DNA from 2 places in the Shinella sp. NM-101 genome. Region 1 is predicted to be linked to the other one. Evidence: riboswitches for the same ligand, from Rfam matches in the RefSeq annotation. Region 1 holds a riboswitch; the other holds the start of a gene.
The links. A riboswitch is a leader RNA that binds a small molecule or an ion and turns the genes downstream of it on or off. The one in region 1 is predicted to bind cobalamin.

Region 1 (3,402 bases):
ACGAAGAACGTCACCAGCGTGTTGAAGAGGCCCGTCGCACCTTCCGAGGCCGGCAGCGCGAAGAGGACGAGCATGATCAGCCATGCGCCGTTCGGAATGTCGAGCTGGTCGAGGAAATAATAGACCGCGACCATCGCAAGCAGCGTCAGGGCGATGTTCGGGCCGGCAATGGCGAACCAGTCCAGCTTGCGGGTGAGGCGCACGATGCGCTGGACGAGCGAGGGGCGGTAGCCGATGCGCCTTTCGAGGAGCTTGCGCTTCTTGCCGACGAGGAAGGCGCCGACATTGGCCTCGTAGTCCGGGTCGTCGGCATGGGCGGCGGCGTCTTCCGCCGTCATGGCAAGCGCCGTCTCGGTGACCTCGAGCTCGGTCTTGCCGGACCGGCGTGCGAAGCGCTCGATCGTGTTGCGGTACTTGTTGCGCGAGCCGAAATCGAGGTCGCTGTAGTCCGAACGCTGGCGCAGCGCCTCGTCGAGGCGGCTGACGCTCTCGAACCAGACAGGCCATTCCGTGTCGTCCACCGTGCGCAGGCTCTTGATGAGCGAGCTCATCGTGACATTGCCCGAGGAAAGGCGGTTGTTCTCCGCCACGATCAGCTCTTCCAGGTCGCTGCCGCGGCTCTCGATCTTGCGCTCCAGCCACTGGAGCACCGCGCCGGAGGCCTGCAGGCCGTCGCGCAGGCGGTAGAGGAGCTGGATGACGAAGGTGTTGTCCTCGACGAAGCTCTCCATCGAGCGCAGATACGCGATGCCCTTCTCCGGATCGTTGAGGCGGATCAGCTCGTCGGCCACCTCGTTCGCCTTGAAGCGCATCTTGCGCGAGCGCTCGACGCGGCTGGAAATGCGCCGGAGGTTTTCCAGCAGCACGAAGCGGACGAAGGAGGGCAGCGCCCACAATTCGCCGATCTTCAGCGCGTCGACCTTCTGGAAGCCCTGGACGAAGGCCGTCAGGCTCTCCTCGGAGATGCTGCTGTGCGTATGGGCGACATAGAGCCAGGCGAGCGCCAAGGTGCGCGGGATCGCCTGTCCGTCGACCTCCATGGTCGGAAGCTGGCGCAGGAAGCGCCGGGGGAAGTCGCGCCGGACCTCCTGGATCGCCTCCTCGATGACGTAGTAGTTGTCGAGCAGCCATTCGGCGGCGGGGGTGATCTGCGCGCCGGCCTCCACGTCCTTGGCCGTCGCCTGGTAGACGCGGAAGATCTCCTTCTCGTTCTCCTTGTGCCGGGGGCGGAACTCGAAGGGCTGGTAGCCCGGCAGGGACACGGTCCTGTCGTGCGCGAGCGCCTCGCCGCATGCGGCGAGCTCCTCCAGCGTCAGATAGGTGGCGCGGATCGAATCGTTGTAGTCGATCTGCTTTGCGTCGGCATCGCGCGGGGCTTGCGGCGTATTTTGAAGGGGCATGTTTCTGATTCTGGATCCGGCCATGTTGAGCCATCCGGCGGCGGCCTTGGCGCCGGAGGGTTTTTCGCGGACAGGCTTCTTCTCGGCGCCGCGGTCAGCCATGACACCGGACCGCGCCCTCATGGCGCCTCACGGATCGATATGGCTCAAGCGACACGCTGATGGGCATCCTGGCCGCGTGGTGCATGAAAACGGCATTTTTTAGCCGTAAGGACAGAGACTTGCAACATGTCAACAGGACCGGACGGCGCAGCATGAAGCCCTCATCTGCGGTTTTGGTGAATCGCCCCTCCCCGACGGGGCGAGCCTGAACAGGATGCAGGCGGAAGCGGAAATGCGCGGGGACAACAAAAGTTCCCGGCCTCTCTCGATAAGGCACGCCATTGACTTGGCCGGCCCGTGGCGCCAGTCTGCCGGCGTCAGGGTCTTCCGAGTCGAAAACGGCCGGAGGCTAAGAGGGAAGCCGGTGCGATGCTCCGAAAGGAGCGCCAAGGCCGGCGCTGCCCCCGCAACTGTGAACGGCGAGCTGCTGTCGATCGATGCCACTGGCGCGAAAGCACCGGGAAGGCGCGGCAGAAGCGACGACCCGCAAGCCAGGAGACCTGCCCCGACAGTTCGTAACGTCCATGGGCGGGGTGTCCCAAGGGTGCGCTTGCTCGCCGTCGGCGAATTCCAGCAGCGTGCGTCCGGCCATCCCCCAATTCCGATTGGGGAAGAAATGTCTCTATTCATCGAAAACCAGCCTTCCGGCAACGGGAAGCCGGAATCCGTCTTCATCTCCTGGCTGCTCTGGCAGCCGCGCGGCGCGGACCTCGCGGTCGAGGCGCTGAAGGAGGTGCAGAAGCTTTCCCGCTATGAAAACCCCGATCCGGACATCGCACGGCTCAAGGCCCTGTTCGCCTCGCTCGCCGGCGCGAACGGGCCGCTGCACTAGGTCAATCGCATAAAGACATATTGACATAAAGATACGTTTATGTGAATTCCGGCGTGATATGTTGCGCACCGGAGGGCTTCGCCATGGCCAATTCTCACCTGGATACCCTGTTCGGCCCCGAACTGCCGAAACGGGACGGAAGCGAGATCCGCGCCGCCCTCGAAGCCGCCGCCCGCCAGCGTATCCTCGTGCTCGACGGCGCGATGGGCACGGAAATCCAGACGCTGAAGCTGGTGGAGGAGGATTTCCGGGGAACACGCTTCGGCGACTGCGCCTGCCACCAGCAGGGCAACAACGACCTGCTGACGCTGACCCAGCCGGGCGCGATCGAGGACATCCACTACCGCTATGCGCTCGCCGGCGCCGACATCCTCGAGACCAACACCTTCTCCTCCACGTCGATCGCCCAGGCCGACTACGGCATGGAGGACATGGTCTATGAGCTGAACCGCGACGGCGCGCGCCTTGCCCGCCGCGCCGGCCTGAGGGCGCAGGAGAAGGACGGCAGGCGCCGCTTCGTCGCCGGCGCGCTCGGCCCGACCAACCGCACCGCCTCCATCTCGCCCGACGTCAACAATCCCGGCTACCGTGCCGTCACCTTCGACGACCTGAGGCTCGCCTATGCCGATCAGGTGCGCGGCCTCGTCGACGGCGGCGCCGACATCATCCTCATCGAGACGATCTTCGACACGCTGAACGCCAAGGCCGCGATCTTCGCCACGCGCGAAGTGTTCGAGGAAAAGGGCATCGAGCTGCCGATCATGATCTCGGGCACGATCACCGACCTGTCCGGCCGCACGCTCTCCGGCCAGACGCCCGAGGCCTTCTGGAACTCGGTGCGCCATGCCGCCCCCTTCTCCATCGGCCTCAACTGCGCGCTCGGCGCCAATGCGATGCGCGCCCATCTCGCCGAAATCGCCTCCGTCGCGCAGACCTTCGTCTGCGCCTACCCGAATGCCGGCCTGCCGAACGCCTTCGGCCAGTATGACGAGAGCCCCGAGGAGATGGCCGCGCAGATCGAGGGCTTCATGCGCGACGGCCTCGTCAACGTGGTTGGCGGCTGCTGCG
Region 2 (3,402 bases), on a different contig from region 1:
CGCATCGAGCGGGAAGCCGCCGCCGCCCGCAAGCTTGCGGACGAGAAGGCCGCCGAGGTGGAGCGCCTGAAGGCGGAGGCCGCAAGGGCCGCAGCCGATGCCGAAGCCAAGGCCGCCGAGGCCGCCAGGCTTGCGAAGGAAGCGGAAAAGCGCGCCGGGGAGGCTGCTGCCGCCCGCCGGAAGGCGGAGGGTGCCGCCGCCGGCGGCACGTCGCAGGACGTGCGCAGGACAGACGGCGCCGCTGACGCCGGGAAGGCGGATGCGGCCAAGCGCGAGGAAGAGACCTTCCAGAAGGCCGTGGTCGACGGGTCCGAGAAGGCCTTCCGCGGCTATATCGCCGCCTATCCGAACGGCCGCTTCGTCGCGGATGCCCGCGAGCGCCTCGCCGCGCTTTCGAAGGCCGGGACGGAAACCACGGAGACCCGGCGCAAGGTGGAAGAGCCGGTCGTCGATCCGCGCGAAGCCTATATGGACCGCTCGGTCCGCATCCAGGCGCAGCGCTGGCTGAGCGCGCTCGGCTACAACACCTATGGTGCCGACGGCGTCTTCGGCCCGCGCACCCGCTCGGCGATCGCCGCCTGGCAGGGCTCGTCCGGCTATCGTGCCAACGGCTATCTCACCCGCCAGCAGTACCGGATGCTGCGCGAGGCGGCGCAATATGCCGAGACCCGGCAGAATCGCCAGCGGCGCTACCAGCGCGGCTACGACGTGCTGGAGGGCCCTGTCGACGACTACTATGACGGCCCGTACTATCGCGACGACGGCTATTACCGCCGCCGTGGCGGGGTGGTGATCATCCCCGGCTATTGAGATTGCGACGGGCGGACGGCGGTTTCAGCACAGGCGATGGCGCTGCCTGTCGATTGACTTCCCGGGGGCGGACGCATAATCATCCGCACTATTGGATGGTTCCCGGGTCCGGAAACGGATCGGGGAGTAAATGGGAATGTGACGTGGTGGACCCAACCAGGGCGCTGCAATCACGGCCGACCCCGCGACTGTAGAGTGGCGAGGGACGCTCATCCGGGTGGAGGGGATGGCTGCGGCAAAGGGCAATGGTGCCCCGGACGCGGTTTGTCGACCAGCCGGAAAAGCCACTGGGTGGCATCGCGATAAGCAGGGGTTGGACGCCTCCATTTCTACGAATCGTCCACCTTTCGCGATGCCTTTCCCGGGAAGGCGAGGGCAACCCGCAGGCGTGCGAGCGCCGGACGCCGCGAGCCAGGAAACCTGCCGGCCAATGCGAAGGGCATGTTGCCCGACCCGGGGAGGGGCTTCCCCAACGCCTGCACGGAGGTTGTCATGGCTGTTTCCAACACGTCTTCTATTTCCCTTTCGGCAAACGACCGCCTCGTCGCCGGCATTTTCGCGCTGCTGCTCGGCGCCTTCCTCGTGTTCGGTGCCGGCCTTGCGAATTCGGCCGTGCTGCACGACACGGCGCACGACACGCGTCACTCCTACGGCTTTCCCTGCCACTAAGGAGTTTTCGACATGATCGTTCGTTATCTCCTGGCCGCCCTGGTGGCCGGGCTGTTCTCCGGCGCCCTCATGACGGCCGCCCAGGAGGCGCGTGTCGTGCCGCTCATCCTGCACGCCGAGGAATTCGAGGGTGAGGCGCCGGCTCCTGCCGGCGAGGGCACGACGCCGTCGGCCGACGGTGCCGTCCAGACGCAGGAGCATTCCTCGCTCGGCGCGGCCATCCTCGACGTCGCCGCCTATCTGTCGCCCGTTTCCGTCGCCCAGGCCCATGACGGCGAGGGCCACGAGGAGGGCGGCATCATGTTCGGCATGAGCCGCTTTTCCGGCACGCTGCTTGCAAATCTCGTGACGGGCACCGGCTTTGCGCTCCTGCTCGCCGGCTTCAGCCTGGTTTCCGGCCATCCGATCACCGTTGCCAACGGTGCGCTGTGGGGTGCCGCCGGCTGGCTTGCCGTGCACATGCTGCCGGCCATCGGCCTGCCGCCGGAACTGCCGGGCTTCCCGGCTGCCGATCTCGGCGACCGCCAGGTCTGGTGGATCGCGACCGTCGTCCTCTCGGCGGCGGGGCTCTACCTGCTCTTCCTGAAGGACGGGATCATCGCCAAGGTCGCCGGCATCGTGCTGGTCGCCGCCCCGCAGGTCTACGGTGCGCCCCAGCCGGGCGACATCTCCAGCAACGTGCCGGCGGTTCTCGGCGCGGAGTTCGCCGTCGCGGCCCTCGCCACGACGCTGTTCTTCTGGATCGTGCTCGGCCTGTCGCTGGGCTTTGCCAACGAGAAGATCGCCAGGGCTGACTGACATGAAGACGACATCGCCCGGACCCGTCCTGGTTCTGGGCGGTGCACGTTCCGGAAAATCCGCCTTTGCCGAAAGACTGGTCGCCGAAACCGGTCTTTCGCGCCATTATATCGCCACCGGCCGCGCCTTCGATGACGAGATGCGGCAGCGCATCGCCAGGCATCGGGAAGATCGCGGGAGCGGGTGGCAGACGCATGAGGAGCCGCTGGCGCTCGCCGATCGCATCGCCGCGGTGGCGCGCGCGGACCGCGCGGTGCTGGTCGACTGCCTGACGCTGTGGGTCACGAACCTGATGCTGGAGGAGCGCGACATCGCCGCCGAATTTACCGGCCTTCTCGCCGCGATCGCGGCGGCGCCGGGCCGGCTGGTCTTCGTGTCGAACGAGGTCGGCCTCGGCATCGTGCCTGACAACCGCATGGCGCGCGAATTCCGCGACCATGCCGGGCGGCTGCACCAGAAGGTCGCCGCCCTCGTGCCAGAAGTCTATTTCGTCGCGGCCGGACTGCCGCTGAAAATGAAGGGTTGAGCCATGCTGCAACAGAAAATCCCCGCCACCGTCATCACCGGCTTCCTCGGCGCGGGCAAGACGACGATGATCCGCAACATCCTGCAGAATGCCGGGGGCAAACGCATTGCGCTCATCATCAACGAGTTCGGCGATCTCGGCGTCGACGGCGACGTGCTCAAGGGCTGCGGCGCGGAGGCCTGCACGGAGGACGACATCATCGAGCTCACCAACGGCTGCATCTGCTGCACCGTCGCCGACGATTTCATTCCCACCATGACGAAGCTCCTCGAGCGCGAGAACCGCCCCGACCATATCGTCATCGAGACCTCCGGCCTTGCGCTGCCGCAGCCGCTCGTCGCCGCCTTCAACTGGCCGGAAATCAAGACGCAGGTGACGGTCGACGGCGTCATCACCGTGGTGGACAGCGCGGCCGTTGCCGCCGGGCGCTTTGCCGACGACCACGACAAGGTGGATGCGCTGCGCGTGACGGACGAGAACCTCGACCATGAAAGCCCGCTCGAAGAGCTCTTCGAGGACCAGCTCACCGCCGCCGACCTCATCGTCCTCAACAAGACCGACCTCATCGACGCCGCCGGCCTTCAGTCCGTGCGCGACGA

Region 2: another riboswitch for cobalamin. It lies ahead of L0976_RS01730 (CbtB-domain containing protein); the one in region 1 lies ahead of L0976_RS12230 (hypothetical protein).

What each region holds. Positions count from the first base shown of each region.
Region 1 is NZ_JACBFT010000005.1:173,911-177,312, forward strand. Features, by position in the region: gene L0976_RS12225 (GH36-type glycosyl hydrolase domain-containing protein) at 1-1,400, opposite strand, end outside; cobalamin riboswitch at 1,806-2,025, shown strand; gene L0976_RS12230 (hypothetical protein) at 2,119-2,334, shown strand; gene metH (methionine synthase) at 2,418-3,402, shown strand, end outside.
Region 2 is NZ_JACBFT010000001.1:358,996-362,397, reverse strand. Features, by position in the region: gene L0976_RS01735 (peptidoglycan-binding protein) at 1-810, shown strand, start outside; cobalamin riboswitch at 890-1,253, shown strand; gene L0976_RS01730 (CbtB-domain containing protein) at 1,303-1,479, shown strand; gene L0976_RS01725 (CbtA family protein) at 1,492-2,277, shown strand; gene cobU (bifunctional adenosylcobinamide kinase/adenosylcobinamide-phosphate guanylyltransferase) at 2,279-2,803, shown strand; gene cobW (cobalamin biosynthesis protein CobW) at 2,807-3,402, shown strand, end outside.